2 regions of the Micromonospora sp. NPDC018662 genome follow, and region 1 is predicted to be linked to the other one. Evidence: riboswitches for the same ligand, from Rfam matches in the RefSeq annotation. Region 1 holds a riboswitch; the other holds the start of a gene.
The links. Region 1 has a riboswitch for cyclic di-AMP ahead of ACH495_RS14885 (C39 family peptidase). Riboswitches for the same ligand answer to the same signal wherever they lie in the genome.

Region 1 (7,433 bases):
ACCGGCTGGCCACTCCGTCGCCGATCCGCGCGCCGACATCGTTGCCGGCGTTCCCGTCGTCGGCCGGCAGACCGACGCCGTTGTCGGCGTATCCGTCGTCGGCGGGCCTGGCGACCCCGTCGTCGAGCGGCGGAGCGGCGCCGTCGTCGAGCGGCGGAGCGGCACCGTCGTCGAGCGGCAGAGCGGCGCCGTTGCCGAGCGCCAGAGCGGCGCCGTTGCCGAGCGGCAGAGCGTTCCCGTCGTCGGTCGGCAGGGGAGCCGCGTCGGCGTTCCCGAGCCGCAGCCGGCGGGCAATGCCGCGCCCCCGACCGGGCGGCACCCGTTCCCGGCCGGTCAACCGCCGGCGCCGGCCGGTCCGCGAGCCCCGCCCGCCCGCTGACCCGCCACGGGCCCCGGCCCGTGACCGCATCCACCGAACCTCACCCCGCACCCGCCCCTCGGCGGCCCGGCGGCGCCCGTACCCGGCCGCGCCCCGCTCCGACCGGCCGTGCGGAGTTCCCCGCCACTGTCTCCCGTGAGGTGCCGACCATGTCGCAGACCGTTCTCCTCAACTTCCTCACCGCCGTCCCCGAGGCCGCCGCCATCTGGTCGGCCCTGACCGTGCTCGCCCTCGTCCTGCTCGCCGTGTTGGTCGCGCGCCCGGAACGCGACGGCGCGGCGGAGCCGGCACCCGACCCGGTCGACGCGGAGGCGCTCCACCGCGCCGACCTCGCCCGGTACGCCGACGAGGTGGCGGTGGCCGCCGCCGGCGCCGCGCAGACCGCCCGCCGACGGCGCGAGCAGTGGCTGGCCGCCCAGGACGAGGCGGACCGGGCCTGGACGGCCTACGACGAGTCGGACGCCGCCGCCCGCCGCCTGGCCGGGGCCGGCGCGCTGCCCGCCCCGCGCACGCCCCGCACCCCCACCGAGTACGCGGCGCGTGAGCGCTGGCTGCACCACGCCGCCATGGCGGCGCACTGGCGAGGCGAGCTGACCGCCCGCCAGCTCGCCGACGTGCTGGCCCACCGCAACGGGTGGGACCCGCGCCGGCACCCGGCCGAGCAGGAGATCGTGCTGGCCCGGACCGTCCGCGACGGGCGACGGGCCGGCTGGGAGGCGGCCGCCGAGCGGGAACGCCAGGCCTGGCGGGACGCCGAACTGGCCGCCGAGGCGGCCCGGACGCTCGCCGCCGAGGCGTGGGCGGCCGCCACGGCGCGGTGGCCGGCGCCGGCGTCCCGTGTCCCGACGGCGACCCGTGTCCCGGTCCCGGCAGCCGTGCGGGGGGCCCGCTGGCGTCCGGCCCGCGTCGGCTGAGCGCGCGCGCCGGGAGACCCCACGGGCGAACGTCGACCGAATCGTTACCCGGAAGCGGTGAGGCTGCTCACCGGCGCTGCCCGTCGGCCACCGTCGGGATCGATGGCCCCTGCTGCGCCCGCTGCCCGTTTCTGCGCCCGCCGGATGCCCGTTTTCCGCCGGTCGGCGCCGACGCAGCCGCTTGTCCCATTGAGTGAAGTCAGTAACCGGCTGTTCCGAATCCGTAGTCGCCGAGCACGTTTACGCAGGTGGCAGCGCTTGGCAGGGCGTGTACCCACCGGTAGTGTCGGCGCGTCCGGTGCGGTTCTCGATCGCAATTGGCGACGCCGTGCCGACCCGCCTAATCGTGCATACGAACCGGGGACCCAAGCGCAACACCGGGGTGAATCCGCGAGCCACGGCCGCGGTAGGGCGTACTTCCCGCCCGAATCCGTCAGCTAACCCGGTCGGCGGACACGGAAGGAGTTCCATCCTCGTGCCCACCACCCCCCGAACGTCCCCCCGCCTCCACGGCCTCGGGGTGCCAGCGCTCGCCTGACCCGCGACGCGCGCCAACCCCTGTCCGCCCGGCATCCCGGGCGACGTCCCGTGGCCGTTCCGCCCGCCAGCGTGTGTGAGTTCCTCCGCGCGCGGGGCCGGTGCGTGCCGCCCACCCCCGTGGAGGAAACCCGTGAAGCACCACCTGAAGCGTCAACTGCGTCGCCTCGCGACCCAGCGCCCGTACCAGATCATCGCCGGTTCGGCCGCGGCCCTCGTGCTGGCCGGCGGCACCGGTGCCGCCCTGGCCGCCGCCGACGACGCGCCGGCCCGGCCGGAGAACACCGCCGCGGTGGCGGAACTCGGCTCCCGGCTGGGTGACACCGCCAGCCGCGGTGAGGCGCGGATCGCCGTCCCGTCACCGAGCACGTCACCCAGCGCCGCACCCAGTCGCGCGCCCAGCGCGTCGCCCACGGCCACGCCGTCGGCGAAGGCCGCCGACCCGGACACCGCGACCCGCAAGGCCACACCGAAGCCGCCGTCGAGCAGGGTGCTCGACTACGACTACCAGGCGCAGACCACCTACTACTACTGCGGCCCGGCCGCGGTGCGGAACGCGCTCAGCGCCACCGGTATCGAGCGCAGCCAGGACACGCTCGCCGCCGCGCTCGGCACCACCGAGATGGGCACCAACTCGGCCGAGGACACCACCCGGGTGCTCAACCAGCAGGTCAAGGGCGATCCGTACCGGACCCGCATGATCCCCGGTGTGGCCACCCGGGCCCAGATCGACCGGCTCCAGGCCGACGTGGTCAACGCGGTCGGCAACGGCCGGGCGGTGGTCTCGAACATCGTCGGGGACGCCACCGACACCGACGGCGGCTGGCACTCGTTCCCGGGCGGCCACTACATCGCCGTGGTCGGCTACAAGAACGACGGCCGCACCGTGCGGATCGCCGACTCGGCCGACCCGTCGCTGCCGTCGTACTGGGTCAGCACCATCGACCTGGCGAACTGGATGGCCACGCGCGGTTACTCCGCCTGACCGTACGCGTGAAGGCCGGCACCCTTCCGGGTGCCGGCCTTCGCGTTCCTTAGCTGTTCCAGTGGCCTGCTTCTCCCACTGCGCGTACGCGTCGGGGTAGGCCGACACCTGGACGGGCTGGGCGGCCTTGGTCAGCGGCATGTCCTGCCAGCCGTCGACCTGCTTCAGACCCTTCAGGAACAAACCCCAGGGGCACGGGCGTACAACGCCGCACCCCCGTCGGCGATTCCGCCGTCAGGATGCCGCCCACCACCGCCAAACCGGACAAATCATCCACTTGACCCCGATCGGCGGCACGCCACCGGCGTCCCAACAGCCTTGTGGGGCACCTCGGGGCCGCCCAGACACCCACACCGTTCCACCCGCCGCCCGCCACCATCATGAGTGGAACGCCATGGGTGTCTCAGGGCCGCGTAGACACCCATGGTGTTCCACCCAGGCACCCGGGGCGCGTTCGGTGGAACGCTATGGGTGTTTCAGGGCTCCTGGGTATCCAAGGTGTCCGAACCGGCGAGGAAAATCCGCCCGAACCCACCCGGCCCTCTAGCAGGCTTCACCTGGCCTCGCCGGGCGGGCGATCATGAAGTTGACAGTGGGTGGTGTCCGGTTTGTCAGGGGACAACCTCATGATCGACGCGGAGGTGGCGGGCTCGGGGAGGACGGTCTCGCGCCGGGTGTCCGCGCGGTGGCAGACTGCGGCGTATGGGCGATACGAGGGGGAACCGTCACCTGGTGCTCCTGCACGGCATGGGCGCCACCGGCGAGGTGTGGTTGCCCTGGGCGCCACTGCTGGAGCGCCGCTGGCCGGGGCGCTGGATCGCCCCCGATCTGGCCGGCCACGGCTGGTCGCCGCCGCTGCCCGGATATTCCTTCGCGGCCCTGGCCCGGCGCGTCATGGACGGGCTCGACGCGGTCCGGCTCAGCCCGGGGGACCGCCTGGTGCTGCTCGGGCACTCGCTCGGCGGCGTGGTGGCGCTGGCGCTGGCCGCGCGGCAGCGGCACCTGCCGGTCGACGCGGCGGTCGGGCTGGGCATCAAGGCGGTCTGGTCGCCGGCCGAGCTGGCCAAGGCGGACGAGTTGGCCGCCCGGCCGGTGACCTGGTTCGCCACCCGCGACGAGGCGGCCCGTCGCTACCTGCGGGTCGCCGGGCTCGCCGGCCTGTTCGCCCCCGACCACCCGGTGGTCGACGCGGGGCTGCGGCGGGAGGACGGCCGTGGACAACGCGGGCATCCCGGCGGCGGACACCGGGGCGACGGCGGTGGACAACGCGGGTATCCCGGTGGCGGACACCGGGGCGACGGCGGTGGACAACGCGGGCATCCCGGCGGCGAGCACCGGGGTGACGGCCGGTGGCGACTGGCCATGGATCCGGCCGCGTTCGCGGTGGGGGAGCCCGACCTGCCCGCCCTGCTGGCCGCCGTCGACGTGCCGGTGCTGCTGGCGCGCGGCGAGACGGATCCGATGGTGACCGACGCGCAGCTCGAGGCGTTGGGCGTGCCGGTGGCCACCCTCCCCGGGCTGGGCCACAACGCGCACGTGGAGGACCCGGCGGCGGTGCTCGCCCTGCTCGACCCCTACCTCTAGGCCGTACGCGGCGCCGGGACGGCCCGGTGCGGTTCCAGCTCGCGGCGGGCGGCGGCCAGGAACGCCTCGGCGTAGCCGTCGACGGGGAAGTCGCCCAGGTAGCGGGTCCGCGCCGTCCAGCGCTGCGCGGCCTTCGGGTCGGTGTCGAGCAGCGCGGCGAGCACGTCGTCCACGTTGGACATGTCCCGGCGCAGCACGTAGCCGGAGGCGGCGAGCGGGAACCGCTCGACGAAGTGCGCGCCGTCGGCGCCGGTGTCGGTGACCGCGTACGGCTTGCCGGAGTAGAGCCAGTCGGAGATCACCCCGGAGACGTCGGAGACCAGCGCGTCGGCGCGGTTGACGCACTCGGTGAGCGTCAGGTCACGAGCGGCTGCCGCGCCCCACAGGTGGGGTCGGCCGGTCTTCGCCTTGTCGGCGGCGAGCAGCTCGGTGAGGCGGGCGAGCTGCCGGGCCGAGGCCGGGTTCCGGTCGGTGTAGGGGTGGGCGCGCAGGATCACCACCGCGCCGCGGTCGATCAGCCGGCGGATCAGCGTCTCGGCCACCGGCAGCGAGCAGTAGTTGGCGTCGGCGTGGTGCCCGGTCCAGGTCGGGGTGTAGAGGACGGTCGGGTGCGCCGACGCGGGCGCCGGCTCCCGGCGTACCTCGATGGCCTCGACCTGGGGGCGGCCGACCACGACGAACTTCTCGGCGGGGATCTCCACGCCGGCCCGGGCGTACCTGTCGATCGCCGCCTGGCCGGCCACGAAGATCTTGTCGAAGATCGCCGACACCGGGTTGGCGCTGGGCGCCTTGTCGCTGTCGCCGTGGTGGAGCTGCACGTGGGTGAGCTGGTGGAAGCGGATGCAGTGGGCGTTCTTCGCGCCGTGGTTGACGTAGAACGCCGCCCGCAGGCTGGGCACCAGCGCCTCGTCGAGCGCCTTCAGGGTGGGGCAGAGGACCACCGGCGCGCGGGTGGCGGCGGCCACGGTGGACAGGAACTCCGGCTCGCGCACCACCACCAGGAACGGCCGGCCGATCCGCTCCAGGTAGGGCAGCCACATGGTGACCTGGTACTCCGAGCCGGGCGGGGCGGAGAAGTGCAGCACGAACTCCGGCTGGTGGCGGCGTAGCGCCCGGCCGACCGGGCCGCCCCCGGCCGGCGGCCGGAACCGGCGCCGGGCGAGGTCGACCGCGATCGCGGCGCAGCCGGCGCCGACCAGCAGCGTGGCGGCGAGCGGCAGCCACGCCGGCAGCGTCAGCGCGGCGGCGAGCGCCACCAGGGCGAGCAGCGCCAGCAGCGCGTCGCCGAGCCGGGCGGCGACCAGCGGCGTCCAGGAGCGGACCGGCAGGTTGGCCGCCCGGATCTCCAGCGCGCCGGCCTGCCGCAGCGGGCCGACCAGCAGCACCAGGCCGAGCAGGACCAGCGCGGTGGCGGCCAGCGCGGGGTCGAACCCGTCGTCGGCCCGGCGGGCGTAGCCGACCAGGATCCCGGCGGCCACCAGCACCGTCTCGACGAGCCCGTCGGCGCTGGGCCGGACCCGGCGCTCCCAGGCGGTGGCGGCCAGCGCGGCCACCGCCACGGCCAGGCCGACGCCGGTGGCGCCGGTGAGCGCCACGACGAGGAACGCCAGCACCGCCAGCCCGCTGGTCAGCACCCGGGCGAGCAGCTTCCGGACCAGGTCACCACGCATCTGCACGTCCCTCGGGTCAGGCGCGGGTGGACAGTTCGGACCGGTGCGCGCCGGGCTGCGCCGGCACGTCGGCCACCGGCTCGCCGGGCGCCCGCCGGACGTCGACCACCTGACCGGTCAGCTCGGAGATCAGCACGTCCAGGGACGCCTGGGCGACCGCCTCGGAGGCGAGCAGCGTGTGCTCCGGCTCCTCGCCGAACGCCTTGGTGCGCATCGGGGTGGCGGTGCGTTCCGGGTTGACGCAGTTGACCCGTACGCCGAACTCCGCCCACTCGTCGGCGAGCGCCTGGGTGAGGTTGACCAGCGCGGCCTTGGTGGCCGAGTAGAGCGCGTAGCGGGCCCGGCCCCGGGTGTAGGAGCTGGACGTGTAGAGCAGCAGCTGTCCCTTGGTCTGCTGGAGGTACGGCAGCGACTGGCGGGCGATGGTGACCGGCCCGACGAAGTTGACGTGCAGGAGACGGTCCATCGTCTCGTCGTCCATCTCGGCGAGCGCGCCCTTCTCCAGGATGCCGGCGGTGACCACCACGTGGTCGATCCGGCCGGTCGCCTCGAACGCGGTCTTCAGCGCGGCGGCCACGTCCTCGGCGCGTTCCACGTGGGTGCCGGTGCTGGACCGGCTGAACGGGAAGACCTGGGCGCCGTAGCGGCGGGCCAGCTCGGTGAGGTCGTGCCCGATGCCGTAGCTGCCGCCGAAGACGACGATGGTCCGGCCGGTCAGCTCCTCGGCGTAGCCACGGTGGGTCAGCCGGGGCGCCTGCGCGGCGGCGAGTTGGAACAGCTTGTCGGCCAGGTGCACGTCGACCGGGTGGGTGACCTTGATGTTCTCGTCCGAGCCGTCGATCACCTTGATCGGCGTGCCGGGCAGGTAGCGCAGCACCACGCCGCAGTCGTCGGTGGCGGCGAAGTCGCTGTCGCCCTCGGCCCGCCGGTACGCCTCCCGGATGGTGCCGGAGCGGAACGCCTGCGGGGTCTGGCCGCGGCGCAGGCGGGACCGGACCGGGATGTCGGTGATGCAGTCGTCCGCGTCGACCTGGACGATCGTGTCGGCGGAGGGGATGGCCACGTCGACCGCCGAGTAGCTCCAGAGCGCGTTCACGCACTCGCGCACGATCCGCGCGCTGACCAGCGGCCGGACCGCGTCGTGGAAGAGGATGTTGACGTCGCCCTCGCCGACCGCGTCGAGCGCGATCCGGGTGGTGTCGTTGCGCGTCTCGCCGCCCTCGATCACCTTGGTGACCTTGCGGAAGCCGGCGCCGGCGACGATCCGCTCGGCGTCCGGCACGTGGCCGGTGGCCATCAGCACGATGATCTCGTCGATCTCCGGCGCGGCCTCGAAGACGGCCAGCGTGTGCTCGATGATCGGC
Region 2 (7,433 bases), on a different contig from region 1:
GCGGCGGGCGACGCGGGTGGCGTCCCGCACGCTGTCACCGGCGGACCCGACCGCGGAGAGCAGGTGCTGCCATGCTTGGTCCGCGACCCGCTCGGGCTTGCTGCGGCGGTCCAACAGGCTGGATCCGAACATCGTTCTACCTCCTCGGGTGCCGAAGCCCGGCGGCCAGGTCGGACTCCGGTGTTCATCCGGCGCGTCACGGTTCACTCCCCGGGGGCAGTGCCCCGACCGCTCCCGCGCCAAACCCCCTCCCGTGCCGCTTGCCATGCGAACGGCACCGTGCCGGGATCCGGCGGTGTCGGCGCGGGAAAGGGACGGGGTGGGCGGAATCACCCGTACGCGCCGGGGACCGGGTACCCCGGCGGGGTGTGCGGGCCCGCTACCCTGGGTCGGCGGATCGGCCGACCCGGTCCGGTCGTTCGGCCGGTCACTGGTCCGTGTCGAAGGGAAATCGGAACCCGGAGGTCCGGATTGGGCTCGCCCAGGTGTGCCCAGTCCGCGAATTGCTCATCCCGGGGGGTGGCGACCGGGGCCGTTGGAGGAATACTCTCGGTCGCGGCCCGCGTACTGATGAGGCGCCCGTTGGGGCGAGTGGAGGTGCTCGCGTGAGCCTGTCGATCGTGAAATCGGTGCGTCCGGGTGGTGTCGTCCAGATCGCGCCCCGTGGGGAGATCGACGTCGACACCGCGTACGAGGTGCGGGAAGCGATCGCCGAGGTGCTCGCGAAGGCGCGTCCCGCCCGGATCGAGCTCAACATGCGGCTCGTCACGTTCATCGACTCGGTCGGCATCAGCGCCATGGTCGCCGGCTTCCAGACCTGCGAGGTCAGCGGCGTCAAGCTGGTGGTCACCGAGCCGAGCCGGTTCGTGCACCGACAGCTCTGGGTGACCGGCCTGCTCGGTCTCTTCGGCGCGCCGGAGCCCTGGTTCGCCGACGACGCCCCCGAGGTGCTCCCCGGCGCCTGAGCGTCACCCGGCGCCACCGAACCCTGCTCCCGGCCACCGCCGACCGGGGGACCTTCGACCCGTTGCCAGGCCGCCCCCGGTACGGGACGATCGTCCGGACCCACGACGGCGAGGGGGACGGGTTGCAGAGCAGCGACAGCTTCAGCTACACCGTGCAGGCCCGGTGCAGCCGGGCGGACGCGGTGGCCCTGCTCGGCGACCTGAGCCGGCAGGGCGAGCTGCATCCGTTGATCGTGCGGGTCCGGCAGTTGCCGCCCCGTCCGGGCGCGTTGGCCAGCTTCGCGATCACCGACCGGCTGGAGCTGGGTCCGCTGCACTTCCCGGTGACCTACCAGGCGGACGTGCTGATCGCCACCGAGGACGAGGTGGTCACCGTGGCCCGGCAGCAGCCGGCGACGACGGTCCGCAACCACACCCGGCTGCGCGACGAGCCCGACGGCGTGGTGCGGATCGACGTGGAGATCACGCTCACCGCGCCGGCGCCGCTGTTCGGTTACGCGTTCCGCCAGGCGCGGGCCGCTCACCTGGGCCTCGCCGCCCGCCTGGGCGCGACCCTGGAGGGCCGACCGGCCTGACCGGGCCCCGCCCGTGCCGGCTCGCGTGCGACGGCACCCGGCGTGTGACCGGGTGCCGTCGCGACGGTCAGTACACCGACAGGTGCACGTGGTTGGTGTGGTCGCTGGACGGGTCGCCGTTGCCCCCGCTGTACGACTTCCAGCCACTGCTGGGCAGCCAGATCTGCTTGAACCAGATCACGTAGAGCACCGCGAGCGGGTCGGCGTTGCGCACGAAGTACGCGGCCAGGTTGTTGCCGTACGTCCGGTCGCCGCCGCTGGCCACGCCACCGAAGCCGCTCTTCTGCGCCGCGAAGTCGCAGGCCCGACCCTTCGGGTGCTCGCCGGAGCCGCTGGGCCGGTGGCAGGAGACGTACCGGGTGAAGCCGGCGGCCTTGGCCTGTTGCAGGGCGTGCAGCGTACGCGGGGTGATGCAGCCGCTGGCCGGCGTCGGGTCGTTCACGCTGCACGACTCCGCCGGCCAGGAGCCGTCCGAGTTGCGCTTGGCCGGCTTCGCGTTCGCCGTGGAGGTGCCCCGGCTTCCGCTGCCGTCGCTGCTGCTGCCGCTGCTGCTGGCGGACGGCCGGTTGTTGGCCTCCTCCAGCGCCTGCTCGGCCTGCTCCTTGCGCTTGGCCATCACCGTGACCTGCTTGCGCTGTTCGCGGACCTCGCCGTCGAGCGCGGTACGGGTGCGGATCGCCTCGTCGCGGGTGGTGATCAACTCCCGCAGTGTCCGGTCCTCGTGCGCGGCGACCGTCTCCAGGGCGGCGGCCCGGTCCATGAAGCCTTCCGGGCTGGTGCTGCCGAGCAGTGCCGCGGCGGTGCCCATCCGGCCGGTGCGGTACGCCACCTCGGCGATCTCACCGACCTTGGCGTTGCGTTCGGTCAGCTCCGCGTCGATCGTCACGAGTCGTTCGTTGAGCTGCTTCTGCCGGGTCACCGACCGGTTCAGCGCGGCCTTGGCCTCCAGCCAGCCCTTGCTGGCGGCGTCGAGCTTGGCGCGCAGCGCCGGCGTGCCGCCCTCGTCGTCGTCGCCGGGCGCGGCGGCGAGCCGGCCGGTCGCGGGTGCCGCCGAGGCGGGGGAGACCGGCGCCGTCGCGAGGCCGAGGGTCAGCATCGCGACGAGCAGGGCCGCCATCCGGGCGGCCGTTCGTCGTACGGGTGCCACTGGGGGCATTCACGTGTCCTTCCGTCAACCGCCGACCGGGTTAGCTGACGGGTTCGGGACGGAAGATCCCTACCGCTGACGCGGATGCACCCCACGTACGTGGTTCCCCGGCTCGCCCCGCGGGCGATTAGGCGACGGCCGCTCCGCCGACGCCGGATGACGCCTGCGGGGTGGCCGCGACCGAGCCTACCGGCGTTGCCCGGTTCCGGCGCCGTCACCCGGCGTCGAGAACCGGGCAAAACCGGCATAAGTCAACAATAGCCACTCAGATTTAAGGCTGTCCTCATTACCAGCCGGTCGGCCCGCAGGCACCGGTGGACGCTCCGGGTTCGATCTGCAACGTGGCGTGATCGATCGAGAAGTCCTCGTGCAGCGCGGCCCGGGCGGCGGCCAGCACGGTGGCGACCTCGGCGCCCGGGTCGGTGGTCAGGTGCGCCGAGGCCACGTCCATGCCGGAGGTGAGCGTCCAGACGTGCAGGTCGTGCACCTCCGCCACGCCGGGCACGGCGGTCAGCCGGTCGTGCACGGCGGTCACCTGGAGGTGTTCCGGCGCGGCCTGCACCAGGATGCGTACCGCGGCCCGGCCGAGCCGCCAGGTGCGCGGCAGGATGAACAGGCCGATCGCCACCGCGACCAGCGGGTCGGCCCACCACCAGTCGGTGACCGCGATGACCAGCGCGGCGCCGATCACGCCGAGCGAGCCGAGCAGGTCGCCGAGCACCTCCAGGTACGCCCCGCGCAGGTTGATGCTCTCCTGCGCGCCGGAGCGCAGCAGCGCGAACGCGGCGATGTTGGCGAGCAGGCCGAGCACGGCCACCACCAGCATCGGGCCGGCGAGAACCTCCGGCGGCTCGCCGAACCGGCGTACCGCCTCGATCAGGACGTAGACCGCGACGGCGCCGAGCAGCACCGCGTTGGCCAGCGCGGCGAGCACCTCGAGCCGGTAGAGCCCGAACGTGCGCTGCGGGTCGGTCCCGGCGCGACGGGTGGCGGTGATCGCCGCGAGCGCCATGCCGATCCCGAGCACGTCGGTGAACATGTGCCCGGCGTCGGAGAGCAGCGCCAGCGAACCGGTCGTCACGGCGGCCACCGCCTCGACCAGCATCAGCACGGCGAGCAGCGCGAACGCCGCCCAGAGTCGGCCCCGGTGCCGGTGCGCCGCGTTGGTCACCGCACCGCTGTGGTCATGGCCTGCGCCCACGCACACACCCTCCCGTCCCGCGCCCCGGACGGGCCCAATCTATGCTCACATCGCTATGTGTGCAAGTGACTGCGGTGTCACCCCACCGGATCGAGCGTGGTCAGGCGCTGGGTGGCCCGGGACAGCGCGACGTAGAGCGTGCGGACCCCCGAACCCGGGTCGGCCCGGATCTCGCTCGGCGCGACCAGCACCACCCCGTCGTACTCCATGCCCTTGGCCTGGAGGCTGGTGACCACCTGGAGCCGGCCGGCGCCCAGCTCGCCCAGCCAACCCGCCACCTCGTCCCGGCGCGGCACCGGCGTGATCACGCCGACCGTGCCCTCGACCTCGGTCAGCAGCACCCGGGCCGCCTCGACAGTGGCCGCCGGCAGCTCGGCCGCGGCCACGGTCCGCTCCACCGGCGGCACACCGGTGGACCGCACCGCGTCGGGCAGCGCCAGATCCGGGTACAGCCGGCGGATCTCCGCCGCCGCCACCGCGAAGATCTCCGCCGAGTTGCGGTAGTTGGTGGTCAGCTCGTAGCGGCGCCGGGGACGCCGCCCCAGCGCCTGGTCACGGGCCCGGTCCAGCTCCTGCGGATCGCCGGTCCAGGCGGTCTGCGCCGGATCGCCGACCACGGTCCAGGACGCCAGCCGGCCGCGCCGCCCGACCATCCGCCACTGCATCGGCGAGACGTCCTGCGACTCGTCCACCACCACGTGGGCGTAGTCGCGGTAGTCCACCGGGCGCTCCCGGGCGGCCGCCCGCGCCGCGCGCTGCCGGTCCGCGTACGTGCTCAGCTCGCGCACGCCACCGGCCAACTGGTACGGGTCCCGCTTCGGCTTCGCCCGCCGCACCGGCGTGCCGAGCAGCGCGTCCAGCTCGTCCAGCAGCGCGATGTCGGCGACGGTCAGCCCGTCCGTGTCCAGCGTCCGGTACGCGTCGGTGAGCAGCCGGATCTCGGCCGAGGAGAGGACCCCGCCGGCGTAGCGACGCAGCCGCTCGGGCCGGGCCAGCCAGCCCAGCACGTGGCGCGGGTGCAGCCGGGGCCACCACGACTTGAGGAACTCGCGGAACTCCGGCCGCTCGATGATCTCGTCCTCGAACGCGGGCTGCTCCGGCAGCCGGCCCACCCGCAGCGTCCGGGCCTGCGCGTAGAGCGCGGCGAGCACCGCGTCGAACGCGGCCCGGCGCACCTCGTTGCGGCGCGCGCCCCGGGTCAGCGTGCGGTCCCGCACCCCGTCCAGCGCCGGCCGGTCCAGCCGCAGCAGCTCACCGCGGTAGAGCAGGCGCAGCTCCGCCGGCGAGTCCGGCACCGCGTCCCGCGCGGCACGCTCCAGCACCCGGCGCATCCGCAGCGAACCCTTCACGGCCGCCACCTCCGGCGGGTCGGTCCGGGTCGCCGACAGGCCCGGGAACAGCGAGCCGAGCGAGCGCAGCGTGGCGGTCTCCTCGCCGAGCGAGGGCAGCACCGACGCGATGTACTCGACGAACACGCCGGACGGACCGACCACCAGGATGCCGCCGCCGGCATACCGGGCCCGGTCGGAATAGAGCAGGTACGCGGCCCGGTGCAGCGCCACCGCCGTCTTGCCGGTGCCCGGGCCGCCGGAGACGATCGTGACGCCGGCGCCGGGGGAGCGGATCGCCTCGTCCTGCTCCCGCTGGATGGTGGCGACGATGTCCCGCATGCCGCGACCGGTGGCCCGGGACAGCGTGGCCAGCAGCGCGCCGTCGCCGACCACCGCCATGTCCGCCGGCGCGGCGTCCGGATCCAGCAGGTCGTCCTCGATCCGGGTGACCTTCTCGGCGGCCGACTGGATGGTGCGCCGGCGCACCACGCCGCGCGGCTCGGCGGGCGTGGCCCGGTAGAACGCGGCGGCGGCGGGGGCCCGCCAGTCGACCACCAGCGTCTCCGCGTCGTCGGCCCGCACCCCGAGCCGACCCACGTGCAGCACCTGCCCGGTGTGCAGGTCCAGCCGTCCGAAGACCAACCCCTCGTGCTCGGCGTCCAGCACGTGCCGGCGCTGGGCGGCGTGGAAGACCATCGCGTCCCGCTCGACCAGCGCGCCGAACGTGCCGACCCGGGCCAGCCGGTAGCCCTCCCGCTCGGCGTCGGCCGCGGACCGGCGCAGTTCGGCCAGCCGGGCGTACACCCGGTCGAGATGCCGCTGCTCGGCGGCGATCTCCCGGTCCAGCGTGGTCTGGTCGGTCAACGCGGTGCTCCTGTGGTCGGACGGCACGACGGGCTGAATGAGGGTACGGGCCGCCGGCAAGGTGGATGTCAGGGCCATGCCGTCGACCGGCCCGGGCCGGTGCCGGTACCGCCGTCAGGCCGCGGCCGGGCTCGGGGTCCCCGTGCCGGCCAACACCCGACGCAGCACCCCGGCCACGGCGGCGTTGACCACGTCGGGCCGTTCCATCATCAGCATGTGGCCGGCGCCGGGGCAGACGGTCAGCTCCGCGGTGGGCAGCGCCGCCGCGATCGACTCGGCGCACGGCGGCGGGGTGAGCCGGTCCCGGTCGCCGACCAGCGCGGCGGCCGGCAACCCACCAAGCGCGGCCAACGTCTCCAGCCGGTGCTGGGCGCCGATCGACGCGCGGAACCCGCCGATCGAGCGCAGCGTGGCGTGCGCCACCGCCGAGGTGACCAGCCGGATGTCCGCCGGGTCGCAACGGTCGCCGAAGAGCATCCAGCGGATGCTCGGACGCAGCGCGCGCAGCAACGCGTACGGCGGACGCCAGCCGCCGCAACGGGCCAGCACCCCGGCGCCGGTGGTCTCGGCGAGGCGGATCAGCCGGGTGATGCGGGGCGAGAGCCCGTAGGCGGTGTGCGTGTGCCCCTCGGCAGTGGTCGAGACGAAGACCAGGCCGGCGGTGCGGGCGGCGAACCGGTCGGGGTGGCGGTGCGCGTACTCCATCACGGTCATCCCGCCCATCGAGTGCCCGACCAGCACGACCGGGCCGGACGGGGCGAACTCGTCGACCACCGCGGCCAGGTCGTCGCCGAGCTGGGCCAGGGTCGCGTCGCGCAGCGTCAGGCAGCTCGACCGGCCGTGGCCGCGCGCGTCGTAGGCGACCACCCGCACCCGGTTGCCGAAGCGGTCCCGCAGGTCGGTGAGCTGGCGGTGCCAGCTCCGCCCGTCCAGCGTCCAGCCGTGCAGCATGATCACGGTGACCTCGGCGTCGGCCGGCCCCGTCACGGTGACGTGCAGGCGTACGTCGTCGGGAAGCCGCAGCTCCATGGTCCACCTCCCCGGGCCGTCAGCGCGCCCACCGGAGTGACCCGGCGGTGACACCGGCGTTACCCGCCATGACATCACGGCAACCGGGGCGGGGAGAAGATTCCCGGTCCGCCCGCGTCGGGTCGGATCGCCGACCAGGCTGGGGGCATGCCGTCCCCGCCCGCCGCCCGCAGCCCCCGGGGCGCCCTGGCCGAGCTGCTCACCGGCAACCGCCGCTTCGTCAGCGGCCAGCCGCTGCACGGGCACGACGTGACCGCCGCCGCGGCGGTGGCCTCCGGCGACCAGCAGCCGTACGCGGTGGTGCTGGGCTGCATCGACTCC

Region 2: it holds a riboswitch for cyclic di-AMP, as region 1 does, so the genes downstream of both, ACH495_RS22830 (coiled-coil domain-containing protein) here and ACH495_RS14885 (C39 family peptidase) in region 1, are expected to answer to the same signal.

Annotation. Positions count from the first base shown of each region.
Region 1 is NZ_JBISAC010000004.1:289,545-296,977, forward strand. Features, by position in the region: gene ACH495_RS14875 (hypothetical protein) at 1-379, shown strand, start outside; gene ACH495_RS14880 (hypothetical protein) at 529-1,293, shown strand; cyclic di-AMP (ydaO/yuaA leader) riboswitch at 1,621-1,760, shown strand; gene ACH495_RS14885 (C39 family peptidase) at 1,964-2,815, shown strand; gene ACH495_RS14890 (alpha/beta fold hydrolase) at 3,518-4,399, shown strand; gene ACH495_RS14895 (CDP-glycerol glycerophosphotransferase family protein) at 4,396-6,069, opposite strand; gene ACH495_RS14900 (D-ribitol-5-phosphate cytidylyltransferase) at 6,086-7,433, opposite strand, start outside.
Region 2 is NZ_JBISAC010000008.1:183,484-190,916, forward strand. Features, by position in the region: gene ACH495_RS22815 (hypothetical protein) at 1-132, opposite strand, end outside; gene ACH495_RS22820 (STAS domain-containing protein) at 606-965, shown strand; gene ACH495_RS22825 (SRPBCC family protein) at 1,028-1,540, shown strand; gene ACH495_RS22830 (coiled-coil domain-containing protein) at 1,608-2,696, opposite strand; cyclic di-AMP (ydaO/yuaA leader) riboswitch at 2,701-2,831, opposite strand; gene ACH495_RS22835 (cation diffusion facilitator family transporter) at 2,974-3,888, opposite strand; gene ACH495_RS22840 (HelD family protein) at 3,966-6,083, opposite strand; gene ACH495_RS22845 (alpha/beta fold hydrolase) at 6,198-7,112, opposite strand; gene ACH495_RS22850 (carbonic anhydrase) at 7,260-7,433, shown strand, end outside.